DNA from 3 places in the Mesorhizobium sp. B1-1-8 genome. Region 3 is predicted to be linked to each of the others. Evidence: predicted binding sites of a transcription regulator. Region 3 holds the regulator's gene; each other region holds the start of a gene.
The links. Region 3 encodes LexA, which represses DNA repair genes until DNA is damaged. Its sites were predicted from a motif close to TGTTCNNNNTGTGTTCNG; they were not measured.

Region 1: FJ974_RS28315 (DUF3072 domain-containing protein) is a predicted target of LexA. The motif match lies at 3,485-3,502, and genes of this name have one in related genera.
Region 2: FJ974_RS04025 (ImuA family protein) is a predicted target of LexA. The motif match lies at 4,996-5,013, and genes of this name have one in related genera.

What each region holds. Positions count from the first base shown of each region.
Region 1 covers NZ_CP083957.1:129,422-136,914, reverse strand. Annotated here, with positions in the region: gene FJ974_RS28335 (response regulator) at 1-136, shown strand, start outside; gene xth (exodeoxyribonuclease III) at 366-1,145, shown strand; gene FJ974_RS28325 (hypothetical protein) at 1,449-1,709, shown strand; gene FJ974_RS28320 (hypothetical protein) at 2,690-2,989, opposite strand; gene FJ974_RS28315 (DUF3072 domain-containing protein) at 3,232-3,450, opposite strand; gene FJ974_RS28310 (DUF6894 family protein) at 4,109-4,369, shown strand; gene FJ974_RS28305 (DUF4142 domain-containing protein) at 5,298-6,053, shown strand; gene FJ974_RS28300 (hypothetical protein) at 6,077-6,673, shown strand; gene FJ974_RS28295 (hypothetical protein) at 6,735-6,947, shown strand; gene FJ974_RS28290 (catalase) at 7,024-7,493, opposite strand, start outside.
Region 2 covers NZ_CP083956.1:837,365-844,857, forward strand. Annotated here, with positions in the region: gene FJ974_RS04015 (error-prone DNA polymerase) at 1-2,488, opposite strand, end outside; gene FJ974_RS04020 (DUF6504 family protein) at 2,485-3,960, opposite strand; gene FJ974_RS04025 (ImuA family protein) at 3,902-4,972, opposite strand; gene FJ974_RS04030 (metallopeptidase family protein) at 5,158-5,589, shown strand; gene FJ974_RS04035 (DUF1737 domain-containing protein) at 5,875-6,081, opposite strand; gene FJ974_RS30370 (hypothetical protein) at 6,110-6,325, opposite strand; gene FJ974_RS04045 (response regulator transcription factor) at 6,763-7,458, shown strand.
Region 3 covers NZ_CP083956.1:3,584,844-3,592,336, reverse strand. Annotated here, with positions in the region: gene trpD (anthranilate phosphoribosyltransferase) at 1-346, shown strand, start outside; gene trpC (indole-3-glycerol phosphate synthase TrpC) at 351-1,163, shown strand; gene moaC (cyclic pyranopterin monophosphate synthase MoaC) at 1,166-1,645, shown strand; gene glp (gephyrin-like molybdotransferase Glp) at 1,646-2,851, shown strand; gene lexA (transcriptional repressor LexA) at 2,969-3,700, shown strand; gene FJ974_RS17400 (ComEC/Rec2 family competence protein) at 3,782-6,241, opposite strand; gene gltX (glutamate--tRNA ligase) at 6,346-7,493, shown strand, end outside.

The DNA.
Region 1 (7,493 bases), on a different replicon from region 3:
CGACCGGCTTGTCGAGAAGACGCTTGAAATAGCCATCACCGAAATTTCGGATCGTTGCGACGATCTATCCACGGAGCAATGGCTGAATTTGCTGCTCAAGCGGCTCTTCCATGGGGGCGCGCATCTGCTCAACTGACCGGATTGCTTGATCCAACGCGCGGAGCATTGCGACACGCAGGCTTTGCAAGCCAATTGGACGAGCTGACCTGTAGCAAGAAATGTGCGAAATGGCATTGCCCGGATGGACGAGGAGGAAGCGAAGGAGATCGAAACAGAGGCGCTCGGCCAGCAGCAGACGGACAATGGGGCAGGCGCAGGGGACTTGATTGCTAGGATCTGTTCGCGAAGGCTGGTGGGTTTAGATGATCCGGGTCGCTACCTTCAACGTCAATGGCGTCAATGGCCGTCTGCCGGTGCTTATCAGATGGCTGCGGGAAACCAGCTATGACGTTGTCTGCCTGCAGGAACTGAAGACGTCGGACGACAAGTTCCCCGCCGATGCGCTCAGAGACGCCGGCTACGGCGCGATATGGCACGGTCAGAAGTCCTACAACGGCGTGGCGATCCTCGCCCGAGGAGGAGAGCCAAGGGAACGTCGACGCGGTTTGCCGGGCGATCCCGACGATACCCACAGCCGCTATATAGAGGCCGACGTGAACGGACTTGTCATCGGCTGCCTCTATCTTCCCAATGGAAACCCCGCGCCGGGGCCAAAATTCGACTACAAGCTGCGGTGGTTCGATCGTCTGATCAGCTACGGCCGGACCTTGCTCGAGGCCAAAGCGCCGATCGTCCTCTGCGGCGACTACAATGTAGTTCCCACCCCGATCGACGCTGCCGTCCCTGGACGCTGGTTGGGTGACGCGGTTTATTTCCCTGAAAGCCGGCGGACCTACGCCGCCATGCTCGATGACGGCTGGATCGATGCAGTGCGGCAGGTCCATCCGCAAAAGGGCGTCTATACCTACTGGAACTTCTCTTTCAGGGGCGGTTACGACCGGACTTCCGGTCTTCGAATGGATCACCTGCTGATAAGCCCGGTGGTTTCGGGCCGGCTCCGCAACGCCGGCGTCGATGTCGAGACACGTGGGTGGGAGAAGCCGAGCGACCATGCGCCGGCCTGGATCGAACTCGATCGACTGTGAGCCGACCCTTTGCTTCATATGCATTGCAAACGGGGCCTAGGCGCACCGAACCGGGCGGCAATGGCTCCAAGAAGCCGGAGATAACAGGGGCCTTGTCGATCGCCCCGGTCGCAAGCAGAACGCAAGAAGCGCCCCAGATATACAGCCGGGCACAAAGGGCCGGCCGGACCACCGCCCACTACTGCTACTTACCACCAGTCATGGTTTGGATCTGCGCTGAAGACCTTGTTCCATGGTCGGAACAATCAACTCGGCCCGTGGTTCGGGCGGCCTAGTCGCAATCATGCGGCAGGAGAAGGCATCATGATCAAAGTTCTTGCAGTAGCAATTCTATCGCTGGGCCTGGCCACCGGCGCAATGGCTCAAACTTCGGGAGGGAGTGGAAACAACAGCAACGCAAATGCGGGCAACTCCAACAACGGCTCCAATTCTGCCAATACGGCAGGAACAGTCACCACCGGCGATCAGTCGGGTGCCGTCGACAAGTGCAAAACCGGTGCGAATGGCAAGACTACGACCACAGATCCCGCGACCACCAAGCAGGAAGCCAAGAACTGCAACTGAGCGCGTCGGCTCGGCGCTATGATTTCGGCGGCGGCCGTGGTTTCGCCGTCGGCCGTGTTGTGTTGGCCTGCCGCTGTCCTGCCCAGCGCCCTGCTGCTGAAACGGGACTGGCCAATGGACAAACAGGCTGATCGGCGACACCGATCAGCCGCTTCGGCACGGCACTCGCCGGAAAGCCGGGTATTTTAGCATATGGTAAGGAACCGTTGCACCGCTCGGGAGTTTGGCACAGCTTTTCGCGAGAAGAGGTCATCGTGCGGGGTCGAGCTTCGGTTAAGGCGGCGCTTTGCGCCGAGGTTGCTGATATGCGAACCAGGATCAGCATCCTCCACGGGGAACTACTGGCGATACCCAAGTCCGCTGTCGGCGCTTTGCGCCTCGGCTACGAGTTGAGTGCTCACAAAGCGCGCTTGGCTCTTTTGGAAAAGGTGCTTGCAGAATACCCTGTCGGTTCAGCTACAGGCGAAAGCAGGACGGCGGACCCGCGATGGGTAAGCGAAAGCCATCTGCCGATCACCCAGCCCTCGCCGGCTGACAGAACGCGATAGACACTGTGCGCCGATGCGCGGCAAAAAGGCTCCTTCACAGGGCCCCCCGAACCCGCGCTCCAGCACAACCGCATGCGCACGCCTCACCCACGGGCTCAGTCTCCGCGTAGCTGGACCCGTCACTTCGTCATTCCCGCCTCTTGACCTTTCGCGATTTCCGACCAGCACCGAAATGTTGTGACTGTGCTTTTTGAGCAGTTCGCGCACTTGTTTCTCGACAACGCCGTTCGCAAGGGCGAAAATGAAGTTCATACGCCTCAGAGCGGCCGCCATATTTCGTGGCTGCATTTAGGTTGGCGACGCGGTCGCAGTTGGCGCGCGCCTGACAGTGCAGCCGATACTCCCTTAAGATCGGTCGTTGCCGATTACCTGACCAAGACGCCACTTGCGTGGAGCGGTTTGCGCTGAGGGCATTTGTGCTTTGGCCCGGCATCACTCGCGACCAGGCCGACTGCTCTCGCAAACCGGCACCATCAACGATTGTCCGTAGCGGGCCCAAAGCTGTTCGCATTGCCCCAATCTCAGGCTTGTCGATTGGGGCTCGCCATAGATGACGACTGCGGAACGAACATCGTAGCCCAAGATCGATGCATTCGCGATAAAATGGATTGCCTCTCCCAGCCGCCCAACATCGATGGCCGTGTCCTGCTTGTTCACTTGATCAAACACCCCGAAAATTCGCGCCTCTTGATCTCGCGACGCCAGCACAGAAGCCATTGCCTCTTCACTCATCGGCCGCATCAATAACAACCGGGCTCCGGCTTAAGCTGCCGCGCGGCGCCACCTTGCCCTCCCCTGCAGGCAAACTGTCCTGGGCTCGTCTTCATTCCCCCCGTGGTCCCATGCAGGATAATTGGAAATGCAAGGCGAGCGTTGCACGACCCTAAGCCGCATATCAGACTCCACTAAAATAGCACCCAACAAGGCCGAAGAGGCTTTGTTCCTTGGCTGCTACTCGGAGCCTCGGTGGAGTTCTAAAGCTTGAGCTTTGCTCGCAACGCGTCGATGCGCTTGGAAGCCTCTGCCTTGCTGAGATCTTCCTGGAATTGTTGCGCGTCGCCGGCTTGTTCGCTCAGGGTTTTCAAATACGAAGCTTGAGAGGGCGTCATCGGGTCGTCACCACTGACCCATTCGTCGGGGTCTTTGCCGACGTTGTCATTTCCACTCGCCTTCGCAATGCCTGGCTCTTTCATGGCGCACGCTCCCTTTGCAGCACAGGAAATGTGTTGGTCCCCTTTTGTTCCCTTCCGGTAGAGGCGATTACCTGGTTGACCAACCCAAAGTGAATTAGGAACAGGTGCCGACGGGCCGGGCCTCAAAGGACTGGCGAAGTACGCTATACGCGGGTATGATTCACCCTTGTGCGGGGAATGGTTTTCGCCCCCGCCTTGCGCGGGGCAACAATGGCGAAAAATGGACTATCTGCGTTCGACGCCGACATTCTGCGGACGACCTTCCATAAGGCAGTCATAGAAGAGAACATTCCAAAGCGTCAGTGGCGAGAATTTGCCGCGCAGCTGATAGCGACATACACCGGCTGTCCGACCATCCATCCCAAACTGGTGGAGTGGATTGTGCGGAGTGAAGGCCACGACCGCCCAACAGATTCACACATGTAATTTCGCCTTTCGCAGTCACGGCCTATAAATTGTTTGGTGCAAATCCTGCCTATCTACCGAGAGCCCGACAACATCTGCGTTGTGGATGATGGCGAGAATTGGCACGTCCTCATCATCGAGGATGGCAACGAGACCGCCCGAACGTTTTCCCTCATGCTGCACGCAATGGCCTACGCGGAGCGCCAACGCCTTCGGCTAGGGCTGGAAAAGTACGACCGGGTATAGGGCGCCCATGCGACGCTTTTTCTTCGACATTACGGATACAGGTGAAGTCTATCACGACGCACGCGGGGCCACGCTTCCGGGCAGCGCATCGGCAAAGGAACGGGCATTCGATATCGTTCGCAAACTCATGACAGGGCCGCTTCGCACGGAACACTGCGATCTGGGGTGCACAGTCCGCGATGTGGACGGCAATCAGCTCATGCAGATCAGAATTGCATTTGGCATGCCAGAAACGACCAACGATCCAAACCTGGCCGATGCCGTTTGATGTTAAAAGGCCCCAGTGCTTGGGTCTGCACCGGGGCCTTAAGGCATGTACGAGCTACACCAGCATGTCCGTTTATGAGACTGCTCTAATATCGTGAATGAATGGTGAATCACAAAGCCCCACGATCCTTTCGAATCGTGAGGCTTTGATTTTTGACTCGCGTCTCCAGCAGGGTTTACCCCCACAGTAGCCGGCGACTCGGGCAAGCCCGGTGATGTAGCCACTGACTAGCCGCGTCCCGGTCCGGCCAGGGCCTTAAAGGTGAGCCTCTGCGAGGCAGCATGGCCTCCTCCCTGGCCTGATTTTGCTATCGTGCCTCTTTCTTCGGTCCCGACCGGCTCGCTCTCTTGCTCGAGCTGGTGCTCCACGCTCTCGCGCGCCCCCTCAACAGGATCTTGGTCGGCATGACTGTCGCGCCGAAATTCCGCCTAACCTTCGGTATTGTTTCCGCCTGACTGCATTTTGTCGGGATCGGTTCGTTTCAGGCTCATCGGTTTTCATCCTGTGCTTTCCACGCGGCGTGCCCAGCAGCCGCTCATGGCGAGAGCAGCGGTCTGCAATGCTCACGGCCTTCAAACCAGATGGCCGAGTCTTTGTCCCAGCCTCTTGCCTGCTACCCCTTCGTCGGCCGGCTGACTACAACCCCTTCGGGCAAGCCGGAGGTCAGCGAGGAAGAGGTCACCCGCGAATGGTTTTCGTTGATACGGGAGGTGCAGCCTGAGGAAAGGAAAAGGCGCGATCCAGCTGATGATCGGCAATAGACCGAAAGCAACCGCGGCCCGAACTGAACGGCCTGTGCGGGTCAAAAGGCGCGGCGGGAACTTGGCGCCCGGTGCATTCTGCCAAAATGCGGAATCGTCATTTCGAACGGGAACAATGCCTGGTTGGGTTTGTTCGGTCGCACTTATCCAGCAAGGAGCATGGGACCATGAACATGCGGATACTTTGTGCACCGCTGGCCGTCGCGACGATCCTGGGGCTCGGTTTGCCCGCCTTCGGCGCCGACGACGCGCAAAGTTTTGTCGACAAAGCCGCCGTCGGTGGATTGTTTGAAGTCGATTCGAGCAAGATCGCCCAGGACAACGCCAAGGACCAGCAGGTCCGGGATTTTGCCCAGAAGATGATCGCCGATCACGGCGCGGCAAATGCCAAGCTGGAGACCATTGCCGGGGAGCAGAAACTGAAGGTGCCGGCTGAACCCGATGCCGCGCACAAGGCGGAACTGGACAAGCTACGCACGACAACGCAGGACTTCGACCAGCCCTATGTCGAGATGCAGCGCAGGGCGCATGCCGATGCGGTGAACCTCTTCCAGTCTTACGCCAAGGAGGGCGACAATGCGAGCTTGAAGGCGTTCGCGGCGCAGACCCTGCCGACGCTCAAGATGCATCGGGACATGATCGAGAGGATTGCCGCGGCGAGGGGTGCCAAGCCGGCAGCGGCTGACACAGGCATGCCCGCCGTGAAAACGGCGTCGACGCCCAAACCGCCTGCCCCGGTTCCGGGTGCCAACAGTTTTACCGAAGGCCAGGCCAAGAGCCGTATCGAGGATGCCGGCTATACGGACGTATCCTCTCTCTCCAAGGACGACCAGGGCATCTGGCGCGGCCAGGCGAAGAGGGACGGGAAGAACACCTCCGTCTCGCTCGACTACCAAGGCAATATCTTTTCCGGCCAGCAATAACTCAGATCCAAGGAGTCACCGGGATGCAAACGATCACCGCACTGTTCGACGACCGTGACGACGCCTCCGATGCCGTCGGCGAGCTCGAATCCATGGGCGTGCCGACGTCCGACATCAGCGTCGTTGCCGGCAATGCAAATGATCGGCACGAAAACACGCTTTCGCCGGCTGGCGAGAACGCCGCAGCCGGCGCCGGCATCGGTGCCGTCGTGGGCGGAGCCGGCGGCTTGATGACTGGATTGGGTACGATAGCGATTCCAGGTCTCGGCCCAATCGTGGCGGCCGGATGGCTGGCAGCAACGGCGGCAGGAGCAGTTGCCGGGGCGGTCGTCGGCGGCGTGGCCGGCGGTATCGTCGGTGCACTGACCGAGGCCGGTGTGCCCGAGAAAGACGCCCATGTCTACGCCGAAGGTGTGCGGCGCGGCGGCACGCTGGTCACCGCGCGCGTCGAGGATGACCTCGCTTCCAAGGCGCGGGAAATCCTCCACCGCCCCAATTCCGTCGACATCGCTGAACGGCGCGGCGAATATGAAGCCGGCGGATGGGCCGCCTTCAACCCGACTGCTGGCGACTATATCGAGGACATCAAGCGCGACACCGTGCGGCGCAGCGACCTGTGATTCCGGCAGCTTGGCCGCCGTGCGGCCGGCTGCCGCCTGAACTGCCAGGAAGGCGCCCCGGATGAAGCGAGTGCTGCTGCCACTGCTGTTAACTGCTGCGGTTCTCTTGGCCTGTTACGCGGCCTTCCTCTATATTGACAAAGGCTGGCCCACATCGCCAGTGAAGCGGGCACCGGAACAGAACCAGGGCGGCAACGCACCTCAGGACACATCGCCGGCGGCGGGCGTCCACAAGAATGCGCAAGACAGCAACAAAATGCCGGGCAACCAGTGAATGGCTGGCTGCACTGGAGGGGGTGCAGAAGGGCTGATATCTCGCCCTTAAACTTCGCCGCAGACGGCGAGCCCGCTCACAATTTGACGGCGCTTTCCCTGGTCCAGAGACGGAGCTTGCGACAGGCTTCGATGAACGGCTGAACCGAACCGGCCGACTCAAGTGCGATGAGACCCTCATCCGCATCGGCTGCCACACCGGCGCTCGCAAGAAGCGGCTCGGCGCCGGCCACGAAACCGATGAACTTCAGATGCGCAAAGGCATCCGACACGAAGTCCTTCGCTGCCGTCTCCTTGGCAAGCACCTCGGCGCTCTCTTCCGAGACAAGCAGCACGACCGCATCGAAGAGCACCGAAGGCCCGCCATCGATCATGTGATTGGCCTCGATATGATCGCCGTCGCTGCCTTTCACGCCGCCAACGCGCCGCGCGATGATCTCGACGGTCGTGCCTTCCGCCTTCGCCGCCTGTCGCAGTTTCTTGAGCAGGCCGGCATCGGCGCCTTCGCCGACGAGCACGCCGATCTTTCGGCCCTTGAAGCTGTTGG
Region 2 (7,493 bases), 2.7 Mb from region 3:
CGGCATGAGCCGTCTCGATGACGCCGCGCATCGAGGCATGGCGCTCGAGAATGCGTGAAGGATTGAAGGCGGATTCTTCCAGCGTGCAATCCCAGACGGAATGATTGATGTCGACCTCGCGCACCTCGACACCGTGGTCGCGGGCATCGCGGACGAGTTGGGCCGGCTGGTAAAAGCCCATCGGCTGCGCGTTCAGGATCGCGGCGCAGAAGACGTCCGGGTAGAAGGTCTTGAACCAGCAGGAGGCATAGACCAGCAGCGCGAAGGAGGCGGCATGGCTTTCGGGAAAGCCGTATTCGCCAAAGCCCTCGATCTGCTTGAAGCAGCGCTCGGCAAATTCCTCTTGGTAGCCCTTGGCGACCATGCCGTCGATCATGCGCCGGCGGTAATTGCCGATCGTGCCGGTGCGCTTGAAAGTGGCCATGGCGCGCCGCAGTTCGTCGGCTTCGCCAGGCCTGAAACCGCCGGCGACGATGGCGATCTTCATCGCCTGCTCCTGGAACAGCGGCACGCCCAGCGTCTTGCCGAGAATCTCTTCCAGTTCAGGCTTGGGATATTCAGGCTTCTCCTTGCCCTGCCGGCGGCGCAGGTAAGGGTGGACCATGTCGCCCTGGATCGGGCCGGGCCGCACGATCGCAACCTCGATGACGAGGTCATAGAAATTTTGTGGCTTGAGGCGCGGCAGCATCGACATCTGCGCCCGCGATTCGATCTGGAAGACGCCGAGCGTGTCGGCGCGGTCGATCATGGCATAGACGCGCCTGTCCTCTTCCGGGAGGGTGGCGAGCACATAGGGCCGGCCAAACCGATCCCTTGCCTGCGGATAATGCTGCGTGAGCAAGGTGAAGGCGCGCTTCAGACAGGTCAGCATGCCGAGCGCCAGCACGTCGACCTTGAGGATCTTCACCGCGTCGAGGTCGTCCTTGTCCCATTCGACCATCTTGCGCTCCTCCATCGCCGTCTTGACGATGGGCACGACCTCGTCGAGCCGGTCGCGGGTGATAACGAAGCCGCCGACATGCTGGGAGAGATGGCGGGGAAAGCCCATGATCTCGTTGGCGCGCTCCAGCACCTGGCGCGACAGCGGATCGGTGCGGTCGAGACCGCCGGCATTGGCCTCCCGCTCGCCGAGCTCGGAGGTCGACCAGCCCCAGATCGTGCTCGACAAGGCGCTTCTGACATCCTCGGAGAGGCCCATGGCCTTGGCCACTTCGCGCAGCGCCGAACGGCCGCGATAGCTGATGACGGCGGCGGCGAGCGCGGTGCGCTTGGCGCTGTATTTTTCGTAAATATAGGCGATGACCTCGTCGCGCCGCTCATGCTCGAAGTCGACATCGATGTCTGGCGGCTCATTGCGCTCCTCGGAAATGAAGCGCTCGAACAAAGTATCGATCCGCTCGGGGCCGACTTCGGTGATGCCGATGCAGAAGCAGATGATCGAATTGGCTGCCGAGCCGCGGCCCTGGCAAAGAATGCCCTGGCTGCGGGCGAATTTGACGATGTCGTGGACGGTGAGGAAATAGCGCGCGTAGTTCAGGCGCTCGATCAGCGCGAGCTCACTGTCGATGCGTTTCAGCACGTCCTCGGGGACGCCGGCCGGATAGCGCACGGCCGCGCCTTCCCGCGCCAGACGTTCGAGCTCGGCCTGCGGCCCAAGGCCGGATTCGGTCGGCTCGTCCGGATAATTGTATTGGAGATCGCTGAGCGAGAAGGTCAGCTCCCCGGCGAAACGCAGCGTCTCCGCCAGCGCCTGCGGATGGCGGCGGAAGAGACGCGCCATCTCCAGCGGCGGCTTCAAGTGGCGCTCGGCATTGGCCGTCAGCTCCAGCCCGACATCGGTGATGGGCGTGTTGAGGCGGATCGCGGTGAGCACGTCCTGCAGCGGCCGGCGCTCGGCGGCATGGTAGAGAACGTCGTTGGTCGCCATCAGCGGGATACCGGCGCGCTCGGCCATCGCCGCCGCCTGCTCGATGCGGAAACGGTCGTTGCCGCCATAATCCGGCGCCACGGCAAGCCGAAGCGATGCGCCAAAGCGATCCTTAAGCCGGCTAATTAATGACAGGCTGTCTTGCGCGCCCGCCGAAAGGCCGGGGAGGATCGCCAGCGACATCAGCTCCCCCCATTCGAGCAGATCGTCAAGATCGAGCAGCGTCGCGCCTTTCTCGTTCTCGTCGCGCAGATTGGCCTGCGTCAGCATGCGGCACAGATGCCCCCAACCCTGCCGGTTTTGCGGATAGGCGAGGATGTCCGGCGTGCCGTCGCCGAACACCAGGCGGCAGCCGGGATGATAGGCCACCTTCTCCACCTTGGCCTGCTGCCAGGCACGCACGACGCCGGCCACCGTATTGCGGTCGGCAAGCCCGATCGAGGAAAAGCCGTAGAATTTAGCCGTGACCACCAGCTCCTCAGGCTTCGAGGCGCCGCGCAGGAAGGAGAAATTCGACTGGATGCCGAACTCGGCATAGGGGATGGCGGTCAGCGCGTTCATGCGAACACCCCGTGCATGAACCAGCGCGGCGAAACTTGCGAAGCGCCGTAAAGGCCCTGACGATAAAGCCAGTAGCGGCGCCCCTCGCTGTCCTCGATGCGGTAATAGTCGCGGGTCGGCGCTTCGTCCTCGCCAGGCTGCTGGCGCCACCATTCGGCGGCAATGCGTTCGGGCCCTTCGGCGCGGGTGACGCGGTAGAGCGCGCGCCGCCAGCGGAAATTCATCGGCGGCCCCTCGGGCATCTCGGTGGCCGGCACCTCGATCGGCTCGGGCGAGCGGAACAGGCGGATCGGCCGCTCCGGCGGGAAGATGGTCATCGGCGGGCTGGAGCGCTGCGGCCGGCTCGGCGGCATGCGCCGCTGCGGCGCTTCCGAGAAGGGGACCGTGGCGACGGCGCGCTCCGGCAGATGGCTCTCAACGAGGACCGGCTTCAGCACGGCGGCGTCGCCGAGGCGGGCGCGGATGCGGTCGGCGAAGAGTGCAATGTCGGCATCGTCGTCGGCCGCCTCGCCGGTGAGGTCGCCCTGAGCCAAGTCGAAGGCGGCGACCGAAAGCACCGAGAGCCGCACCAGGTCGAAGCCGTAACCGGCATCGATGTCCTGCTCAAGTGCCGCAAGCCGCTCGTGGAACAGTTTTCTGATCAGCTGCGGCTCGCGCATCGGCCGCGAGGTGCCGACGGCGATGCGGCTGACGGCGCCGTCGACGCGAAAGAGCAGCAGGGCCAGCGCCCTGGCCCCCTCGCCGCGGCGTTCGAGATCGGCCTTCAGCGCCAAGGCGAGCCGGCTCACCAGCCGCTCGATCTCTTCGGTCAGCACGATCGGGTCGGCAAGATGGCGCTCGACCGAGAGCGGCGCCACCGGCAGGCGCGGCGACACCGCCTCGTCGAGGCGGCCGAGCGCCTGGTCGAGGCGCAAAAGCAAAGTGGCGCCGAAGCGGCGGGCCAGCGGGGCGCGCGGTGCAGCCATCACCGCGCCCGCCGTGCGCAGGCCGACGCTTTCGAGGCTGGCGCGGACCTCCGGCGCGATGCGCAGCGCAGATAAGGGAAGCGGCGCCAGAAGCTCCTCCTCCTCGCCGCCGGCGATGATGCGGTCGCCGTGGAAGCGCGCCGCCGCCCAGGCCGCGCCCGGCGTCGACGCCAGCCCGGCGCGGACATCGAAACCCTGCTCGAAGAAGCGGCTAAGGATCTCGTCCTGCATGGCGCGTTCGCCGCCGAACAGATGCGTGCAGCCGGTGACGTCGAGAAACAGCCCGTCCTCGCCGTCGATCGCCACCAGCGGGGTGTAGCGGTCGCACCAGTCGGCAAGGCCTTCGAGCAGGCGGCGGTCGGCTTCCGGATCGGCCTCCACGACATCGATCGACGGGTGCATGGCGCGCGCATCGGCAATGCCCATGCCGCGCTTCAATTTGAGCGCCTCAGCCCGCTCGTCGAGGGCGGCGATGCGCTGGGTGTTGTTGTCGCGGTGGCTGACCACCAGCGGCCGGTGAGCCGATGGCCGGGAACGCCAGGACCGACCCAGACGCCGGCGCAGGATCCGCTCCGCGCAAAGATGCGGAAACCACAGCGACAGGATTCTCTGCCCGTTCTTGCGGGGCGCTTCTTTCTGCAAAAGCGTGCTCATCGGGGTTCCACTCCAGTGTGAATTGTCCGGGCAAGGCGGTGCGGCTCTTGCCGATAGCGACGGTGAAGGCGGGGCGGCCGATCGAGCCGGCAAGCGGCCCGGCGACCGTTCTTCGGCTCGCGGCGGGTGCTGCCGAAACGATGACGCGCACCGGCGCCGCGGTGGGCTCGGCTTCACCCGCCTGACGCAGCAACAACACCGGGCGGCCGGCGCTTTGCGCCCGCGCGTGCAGCCGTCGCGTGGCGGTGAGGTCGAGCTTGTGCGGGCTGCCGCGGATTTCGAGGATGACGGCGGCGAAGGCCGTCATGCGGGCGGCCTCCTCGGCGATCCACAGCGCATCGAGGAGCTTCGGCGCCTCGGAAAACAGCAATTGCCCGGGTGCGACACCGAAGAGGCCGTTGAGCCCCCTGGCATAGGGAAAGCCGGCCTCGCGAAAAATTTCGGCGGTGCCGATCCAGAGGACCGGCAGGCCCTGCTTCTCCCTCAGGATCAGGCTGGCGAGCGACAGCGCAAAGCCGGCGACAGCCCCGGCATCGCGGGTCTCGGCGCCATGGATCTCGCTCAGCGCCGCCTTCGGCAGGCCGCCGCCAAGGGCCGTATCGAGGCCTTCGATGCCGGTGGGCAGGAAGGCATCCTGCGGCGCCACCGCAAGACCACGCCGCACGATGGTGATCTCCGAGCCGGCGGCATCGCGATATATTTGTTTTTCCGCAATTCCGGACGGAAAACCGCTACGCACTTTTCCTGGAATTGCTCCAGGCGCGCCCGCCGGCGCCTCCAGGCGCTCGGGCAGCGTTCCCTCGATCTTCGCGATCTGGCGGCGCAGGGCAAAAACAGTCTCCCGCGCCACGGCGGGCATCGCCATGACGATCAGCTTCCACTCACAATTGTTCCTGTTATGTTCTTATAGATTCCAGAGGGGGCCGGAAGAGTCAAGCGGAGTCATGGGGAATTTATTCCTTCGACCTTTTACCCGGGCAGAAACCTGCCGCCGGCTCATTTGCCTCAATCGGCGCGAAAGCCTATATGCCGGGGTCAAAGGACATCGTTATGGCCCGCATCTACAAGACCCGCACGTGGCACGATCAACTCTCGCCCTCGATGGAGGAAATGGAGTTCCTGGCGCTGGAGGCCTATGCCCACCTGCCCGACGATTTTCGTAAGCTGACCGGCGAGATCATCATCCAGATCGCCGATTTCCCGACCGACGAGATCATGGACGATCTGTCGCTGGAGACGCCGTTCGACCTGCTCGGCCTGTTCGAGGGGCGCGGCATCGCCGAGCGCTGGAACCCGCAGACCGGCGAGGGGCCGAACCGCATCACCCTCTACCGCCGCGCCATCCTCGACTACTGGGCCGAGAACGAGGAGACGCTGGGCGACATCGTCACCCATGTGCTGATCCACGAGATCGGCCATCATTTCGGCCTGTCGGACGACGACATGGAACGGATCGAGGAGGTGGCCGAGCAGACGGCGTAGGGTCCCAGACGCCCCGTTCCTTCGCGCCCCCTCTGCCATGCCGGCATCTCCCCCTCAAGGGCAGGGTAATCGCATATGGCGCTCCCCCACTCCGTCTCGGCTTCGCCGAGCCACCTCTCCCCCACCTTCGGTGAGGGAGAGGAAATCACCGAGGTCGCGGCTTTGAAAGGCTCGGGTTTCCTCTCGCCCATAAACATGGGGGAGAGGTGGCCGCGCAGCGGACGGAGTGGGGGCTGGCGCTACCATATGCGATTGCCCTGACTCCAACAGAGGAGATTGGCTATACTACCAATCGCTGAGCTTGGTGTCCGGGGTGTATTCCTGGCCCTCGATGTCCTTCACAATGGCCTGGCCGCAGCGCATCGACTTGGTCTGCTTGTCAAAGGCGTAGGTCGGCGAGCCGAACAGGTGCCAGCCATTGTTCAGCGCAGCCGTCACCTTGTGGCAGAAGCTGGCGTCGTCCGGACCGGTCAGGAAGCGGTAGAGTTTCATTTTTCGACCCTGTCGTGAATTGCTTATATTATGCGCGAACAGCGGCGGCCTTCGCCAGAAGTTTCTCTGCTTCCGCCAGATGCAGCCGTTCGACCATCCGCCCATCCAGCGCAATGACGTTCTTGCCGGCATTATCTCCGGCGTCATCTGGCCTCGCGCAAGACGCTGGCGCTTCACGCGCGGCGACCCCCTCTGGCCGCTTCGCGGCCATCTCCCCCTCGAGGTGGGAGATCAGCCCCTGCACGAAAACTGCACATCATTGCTGAAAATCCCAGGCGATCCGCCGCGACCTCTCCGCGCCTGCCGGCGAAACACACGGCATGCGAACACATCACAATCTCCGCTGGTCCCTGCCCCCGCGCCTGCGCAACGAAGGCTGGTGGCTCGTCGAGCCGCAAAGACTGCGTCCGACAGCGGCGGTGCTGCCCTTCACGCCGGGATCGCAGCCAGGGCGCCGCCCGCGACACGCCAGGAGGGCCCGATGAAGCCCGTTCCGAGCTATTGCCACTGGGTCGTGGCCGCGGATCCCGCGCTTATCATCGCGCGCAGCGCGCCCGGAAAATCAAGCGCCCGGAAAATCAAGCGAATGGCTGCTTTTCGTCAACCTTCTGACGTTATCGGTAACCTTCATGCCTGCTGATCCCTGACGGCTACCAACCCGATATGCCGGACTTCTGATCGATGCCGCACAACATCCTCGTCGCCGATGACGATCCGCATATCCGCGAGATCATCTGCTTTGCCCTGGAAAAGGCCGAGATGAAGACGCAAGCCGTTGCCGACGGCGCCGCCGCGCTGCAGGCGGTCGAGCGCCGCGCGCCGGACCTCGTCGTGCTCGACATCGGCATGCCGGAGATGGACGGGCTGGAGGTCTGCCGCAGGCTGAGGCAGAAGTCCGACGTGCCGGTGCTGTTCCTGTCCGCGCGGGACGAAGAAATCGACCGGGTGCTAGGGCTCGAAATGGGCGGCGACGACTATGTGACGAAGCCGTTCAGCCCGCGCGAGCTGGTCGCCCGCGTCAACGTCATCCTGCGCCGCGCCCGCCCGGCGGCGGTCGAGGAAGAAGATGACCGGCAGTTCGCGCATGGCAGGCTGATGCTCGTTCCGGCCAGCCATGCGGCGAGCTTCGGCGGCAAGCCGCTTGTGCTGACGGCGATCGAATTCGCCATCCTGAAAGGTTTTCTCGCCCGCCCGCTCAATGTGCTTGGCCGTGAGGCGGTGATGGCCAATGCCTATCAGTCCAACATCCATGTTTCGGACCGCACCGTCGACAGCCATATCCGCAACATCCGCGCCAAATTGGCGGCGGTCGGCTGCCTGGACGCGATCGAGACGGTGCACGGCGTCGGCTTTCGGCTCGGCCGATGCGGTGGTTGAGCAAGGAGAGGTGGCGGCCCAGGCTTGCCACCATC
Region 3 (7,493 bases):
TGGCTATGACGAGATCACCACCACCGGCGAGACGCAGGTTGCGGAGCTTGCCGGCGGCGAGATCCGCAGCTTCACGCTGACGCCGGAAGCGGTCGGTCTGAAGCGCTACAAGAAAGACGAGCTTCGCGGCGGCGACGCGGCCTACAACGCCAGGGCGCTGCGCGATATGCTGAGCGGTGCCGCCGGCGCCTATCGCGACACGGTGCTGATGAATGCCGGCGCCGGTCTTGTGGTGGCCGGCAAGGCGACGACGCTTGCCGACGGCATCGCGGCGGCGGCGCAAGCCATCGACAGCGGCCGGGCGGTTGCGGTGCTCGACAAGCTTATCGAGATTTCGAACGGTTAGAACCTTGTCCGACATCCTGCGCAAGATCGAGGCCTACAAGCGCGATGAGATCGCCGCGGCAAAGCTCAGCGTGCCCCTGGCCGAGATCAAGGCCAAAGCGAGGGATATCGAGCCGCCGCGTGGCTTCCTTGCGGCGCTGGAAGCCAAGCGCAAGGCCGGCGGCTTCGCGCTGATTGCCGAGATCAAGAAGGCGAGCCCGTCCAAAGGCCTGATCCGCGCCGATTTCGACCCGCCGTCGCTGGCCAGGGCTTATCAGCAAGGCGGCGCCGCCTGCCTTTCGGTGTTGACCGACGCGCCGTCTTTCCAGGGCGCGCCGGCGTTTCTCACCAGTGCGCGCGCGGCCGTGACGCTGCCGGCGCTGCGCAAGGACTTTTTGTTCGATCCCTATCAAGTCCATGAGGCCCGTGCCTGGGGCGCGGACGCGATTTTGATCATCATGGCCAGCGTCGATGACGCCATGGCCCGTGAACTGGAATCGACAGCATTCGACCTCGGCATGGATGCGCTGATCGAGGTGCATGACGAGGTGGAAATGGAGCGTGCGCTTGCGCTTTCCTCGCGGCTGATCGGCATCAACAATCGCAACCTCAGGACATTCGAGACCAGCCTCGGGGTTTCGGAGCGGCTGGCGGCCGTGGTGCCGGCGGATCGGCTGCTGGTCAGCGAGAGCGGCATCTTCACGCATGAGGATTGCCGGCGGCTGGAAGAGAGCAGGATAGGCACCTTCCTCGTCGGCGAGAGCCTGATGCGGCAACAGGATGTCGCGGCGGCAACGCAGCTCCTGCTCACGGGCCAGGCGCCGGCCGAGGCCGTTTGAAAATGGCCTCCCTCACCCATCTCGGCGCCAAGGGCGAGGCCAACATGGTCGACGTCGGCGACAAGGCCGAGACGACGCGCACGGCCATCGCCGAAGGCTTTGTCGCGATGCGGCCGGAAACGCTCGACATGATCCTTGCCGGCGACGCCAAGAAGGGCGATGTGCTGGGAACCGCGCGCATCGCCGGCATCATGGCGGCCAAGAAGGCCTATGAATTGATCCCGCTCTGCCACCCGCTGCTTCTGACCAAGGTTGCCGTCGACATCGAGCCGGATCGCGCACTACCAGGCCTCAAGGTCACTGCGCTCGCGCGCGTCACCGGCAAGACCGGCGTCGAGATGGAGGCGCTGACTGCCGCTTCGGTCGCCTGCTTAACCATCTACGACATGGCCAAGGCGGTGGACCGCGCCATGGTGATTTCCGGCATAAAACTGGTCGAGAAGACCGGCGGCAAGTCCGGCGACTATAAGGCGGGTTCTTAGATGGCGCTGGTTCCGGTCGCCGAGGCGCTCGAACGTCTGCTGGATGGTGCCACGGCACTGCCGGGCGAAAGCGTTCCGTTGGCCGATGCGGCTGGCCGTGCGCTGGCGGAACCGGTGGTGGCGCTCCGCACCCAGCCGCCCTTCAACGCCTCGGCCATGGACGGCTACGCCGTGCGGGCCGCGGATGTGGCATCGGTGCCGGTGCGGCTCTCGGTGATCGGCATGGCGCCGGCCGGGCGCGGCTATGACGGGTCCGTCGGCCGGGCGGAGGCGGTGCGCATCTTCACCGGCGCTCCCGTGCCGGAGGGCGCCGACACCATCGTCATCCAGGAGAATGTCCGCGATCTCGGCAATGGCCATGTCGAGGTGACCGAGCCGACGGCAAAAGACCGCAACATCCGCCGCCGCGGGCTGGATTTTTCGCAAGGCGACGTTCTGCTGGATAAGGGCCGCATACTCGATCCGGCAGCGCTATCGCTGGCCGCATCGGCCAACCATCCCACGCTGAACGTGGTGAGACGGCCGCTGGTCGCGATCGTCGCCACCGGCGACGAATTGCTGGCGCCGGGCAGTGAACCCGGGCCGGACCAGATCATCTCCTCCAATGCCTATGGCGTCGCAGCCGCCGCACAATCGGTCGGTGCCCGCGCTCTCGATCTCGGCATCGCCGCCGACCGCGAGCAGGATATAGCGGCGCTGGTCAAGAAAGCTGTCGCGGCAAAGGCCGACGTCATCGTCACGCTTGGTGGCGCCTCGGTCGGCGACCATGATCTGATCCACGACGTGCTGACCGGCGAAGGCATAAACCTCGACTTCTGGAAGATCGCCATGCGCCCCGGCAAACCTTTGATGTTTGGCCGGCTGGGCGATATCCGCTGCATCGGTCTGCCCGGCAATCCGGTGGCGAGCCTGGTCTGCTCGCAGCTGTTCCTGAAGCCGTTGCTGGCGCGACTCGGCGGCCGTAGTTTCCAGCAGGACATGCGCAGGGCGCGGCTGGCTGCTGCGATGCAGGCCAACGATCTGCGGCAGGATTATGTACGGGCCGTGGTACGCGAGGATGATCGCGCGCTGGTCGCGACGCCGTTCGGCATCCAGGATTCCTCGATGCTGAGAATGCTTGCCGACGCCAACGGCCTGATCGTGCGCGAGCCCTTCGCGCCGGCCGCGGAAGCTGGCGCCGAATGCAGCGTGCTGATGTTACGCTGAACAAAACGTCAACACATTCACTAAACTTTAAACGGTTGCCGAACACAACTGGAACAGATAGTGTTTGTTCTGGGTTTGTTTTTCTGATTCTGGTTTCAGAGACCCGTGGGGGCCGCCATGCTGACGCGCAAACAACATGAACTCTTGATGTTCATCCACGAACGGCTGAAGGAAAGCGGCATTCCGCCGTCTTTCGACGAGATGAAGGAAGCACTTGACCTTGCGTCGAAGTCGGGCATTCACCGCCTGATCACGGCGCTGGAAGAGCGTGGCTTCATTCGCCGGCTGCCGAACCGGGCTCGCGCGCTCGAAGTGCTGCGCCTGCCCGATTCGATCGCGCCCGGCCTCAACGCGGCGAGGAAGTTTTCGCCGAGCGTCATCCAAGGCGGACAGGGCAATATCGGCCGGCAGATCAAGCCCGCAGCGCCCTCGCGCACGCCCGCGCCCAGCAATGACGATGCGGTGCCGGCGGTGTCCATTCCGGTGATGGGCCGTATCGCCGCCGGTGTGCCGATCGACGCCATCCAGCATCAGACGCATTCGATCTCGGTGCCGCCGGACATGATCTCGGGCGGCGAGCATTATGCGCTCGAGGTCAAGGGCGACTCGATGATCGAGGCCGGCATCTTCGATGGCGACACCGTCATCATCCGCAACGCCGACACCGCCAGCCCCGGCGAGATCGTGGTGGCGCTGGTCGACGAGGAGGAAGCGACGCTGAAGCGCTTCCGCCGCAAGGGCGCCTCGATCGCGCTGGAAGCCGCCAACCCGGCCTATGAGACCCGCATCTTCGGGCCGGATCGCGTCAAGGTTCAGGGCAAGCTCGTCGGGCTGATCCGCCGCTATTGAGCAATTCCAGGAAAAGTGCGCAGCGGTTTTCCGTCCGGAATTGCGGGAAAACGAAACACCAGTAGCGGTTTGGACAAACCGCTACTGAGCTGGCTCAGACTTGGCTTCTGGTTTCTCGGGACGTTTATAGGGTGGCAGGCCCCTCGCCTCGCGTGAATATCGCCGCTGCTCATGCCAGGGGCGGTAAGGCTTTTCGACCGAGTAGCGGATCGTCGCTTGCGCCGTTGCCGATTGCGGGTCGAAGAAGACGGCGGCGCTGCCATCGCGCGCAAGCTGCCGTTTGGTGACGACGAGGACGCGCGGATCGCGGCAGGGATTGTAGGCCGTGACGTCGTTGATGACGATGAGATCGGCAAAGCCGCAGGCCGGGCGCGCGCTGTTACGGTCTTCGGCGAGCGCGACGATGGCGCCCGAAGGATGCCGGGCGATGCAGAGGTCGCCGGTGCAATAGAAAGGCGAGCCCGGCGGCAAGTCGACGGGGTCGGCGATGTCCAGCGCGCCCTTCGCGAACGTTTCGGGCGGCACAATTTCCTCGGCTTGCAGCGCGCGCTTCCAATTGTCGGTGGTGAATTCGTTCGAGCGTGCGCGGTTGATGGCGAGTTCGCCGCCGCCGATCGGCATCGCCACCAGATGCGCATCCTCGGAGATCAGGACGTCCGGCGTGCGAACGTGCGGGATCGCAAGCAGGCCAGCGAGCGCGAAAGGAATCGCGAACAGCCTGAGCCACGTGGTCGCCATCGTTGCGATGACGAGCGCGACCGTCGCCAGCAGCACCGACTGGATCGAGATCAGCCCGACGGCATCGACCGGCGAGCGCTCCGAAATCCACGCCGAGATCGCGACCATCGCCGTCAGGCCCTTTCCCATCACGTAGAGGAATGGGCCATCGAAGCCGAAAGGCATGGCCAGCGCGCTCAGGACGGCAAACGGCATGACGATCAGCGAGACGATCGGCATGACCGCAAGGTTCGCGACAACGCTGAGTGGCGACACCCGCTGGAAATGCCAGATGGCAAACAGCACCGTCGCGCTGCCGGCGATGAGCGACGTCAGGGCGGCGCCACCAATTCCAACCGCCAGCTTTCGCGACCAGAACCGGAGGAACGACAGCTTTGCCGGCGGTGCTGTTGTTTTACCGGCGCGATAGTCGGCAAAGCCGGCATAGGCGCCGACAAGGGCGGCCGTGGCGGCAAACGACATCTGGAAACTTGGACCGACCACCTCATGCGGCGACACCAGGATGACGGCAATCGCCGAGATCGCCAGATTGCGCATGGTCAGCGCCGCGCGATCGAAGAGCACTGCAACCAGCATCACCGCCAGCATGATAAAGCTTCGCTCGGCGGCGACCACGATGCCGGAGATGACGAGGTAGGCCGCGATCGACGCAAGCGCGATGGCCGCGGCGTATTTCTTGACCGGCCGGCGCGATGAGAAATCCGGAAACAGCGCGAAGGCGCCGCGCAGCAGAAGCATGATCGTGCCGGCCACCAGCGCCATGTGCAGGCCCGAGATCGAGATGATGTGATAGATGCCGGTGCGCCGCATCGACTCGTTGATCTCTTCGGGAATGCCGGCACGCACGCCGACAATCAATGCCGCTGCGATCTCGCCTTCGGAACCGCCGATGGTGCTCCTGATGTGATCGGCGATGTTCTCACGCGCATTCTCGATGGCCAAGCCGACGCTTGAACCGAAAGGCGAGTCGACCGTTGCCGCAATGAGCTTCGGATCGCCCATGAAAAATCCGCTGGCGCCGATGCCGGTGAAATAGCTGTCGAAGGAGAAATCATAGCTGTCGGGCCGCACCGGTCCGGTTGGCGGCAGAAGCTTGGCATAGCCGGTCAGAACCGATCCGGCCTTCATGTCGGGCGGAATGCGACGCGCCGAAACCCTGACCCGGTCAGGCGCGTAACGCAGCTTTGGATTGGCCGTCGAAATGAGATCGATGGTCAGCCTGACGCGGCCATTGGCTGTCGGCTCGGCGATAACGAGCCGGCCGGTCAGCCGCGTCTGGATCTCAGAGCCGAGCATCGGCGTCGCCGCCCGCCAGGTCTCGACCTTGGCGGCGAGAAAACCCAATGCGCAAAACAGCGCCGCCATGAAGATGAGATGCGTCGTCTGCCACGACCGCGAAACCGCCGCGCAGACAGCCAGCAGTGCAACCGCCGCGATGGGCCTGTAGAGATCCGGCTCGGTGCTCAGCGAAAAGTAATAGATGACACCGGCGGCGAGAAACACCGGAACCAGCAGGAAGGCAACGCCGCGGTCGAGCTCCGTGGTGGCGGCTACACCGATATTTCGGCGAAGCGCGGGAAGCGAGACACGGTGAAGCTCTCTGCGGAGCCGGACAATAGCTGCCGTTGGTGCGACCGCGCGGGACGCGCCGCCGTCGGGCGGCAGAATTTCCGTGGCCGGACGCGGCTCCGGAACCAAAACCGGCGCCGCTTCGGAAGGTGCGTTGCCGGCAAACAGCAGGCGCTCGCTGACGCCCACTGTCGTGCCCTCGCCTTCCTCCGCGCCCCGGCCTCTTGCAGCCATCGGGTCTGCCCCTTGCGCCCCAGACCCCCTATGCTACATGAACGCCGGCCGCGCGAAAGTCCGCGCGACAAACGTCTGCCCTTCAGTGCCAGCCTGAGAGTTCCATGCCCGACAAGGTCGTCACCCGTTTTGCCCCGTCGCCGACAGGTTTCCTGCACATTGGCGGCGCGCGCACGGCGCTGTTCAACTGGCTCTACGCCAAGCACACCGGCGGCACGATGCTGCTGCGCATCGAGGACACCGACCGTGAGCGCTCCACCGAGGCGGCGACGACGGCGATCCTCGAAGGGCTCACCTGGCTCGGCCTGACATGGGACGGCGACGCCGTCTCGCAGTTCATGCGCACGCCACGCCACCGCGAAGTGGCTGAGGAGCTCGTGCGCTTGGGCAAGGCCTATTACAGCTACGAGACGCCCGCCGAGCTCGAGGCCATGCGTGAGGCAGCGCGGGCCAAAGGCCTGCCGCCGCGCTACAACGGCCATTGGCGCGACCGCGACCCGTCGGAGGCACCGGCCGGCGTCAGGGGCGCCATCCGCATCAAGGCGCCGACCGAAGGCGAGACAGTCGTCCACGATCGCGTGCAGGGCGAGGTGCGTTTCCCCAACAAGGATCTCGACGACTTCATCATTCTGCGTTCGGACGGCACTCCGACCTATATGCATGCCGTTGTTGTCGATGATCACGACATGGGCGTCACCCACATCATCCGCGGCGACGACCACCTGACCAACGCCGCGCGCCAGACCGTGATCTACAACGCCATGGGCTGGGACGTGCCGTCGATGTCGCACATCCCGCTGATCCATGGCGCCGACGGCGCCAAGCTGTCGAAACGGCACGGCGCGCTCGGCGTCGAGGCCTATCGCGCCATGGGCTATCTGCCCGAGGCGTTGCTCAATTACCTCGCCAGGCTCGGCTGGAGCCATGGCGACGACGAGGTGATGTCGATCAAGGATATGATCGCCTGGTTCGACATCGGCGACGTCAACAAGGGCGCCGCCCGCTTCGATTTCGCCAAGCTCGAGGCGCTGAACGGCGTCCATATGCGCAAGATGGACGATCACGCGCTGTTCGACATCTTCGTCGCCACCTTGCCCTATCTCGAAGGTGGCCCGGCGCTCACCCTGCATCTTGACGATCAGGGCAAGGCGCGGCTGCTTGCCGCCATGCCCGGCCTCAAGGAGCGGGCGAAAACACTTGTCGAGCTCGTCGACGGTGCGGCCTTCCTGTTTGCGGCGCGACCGCTGCCGCT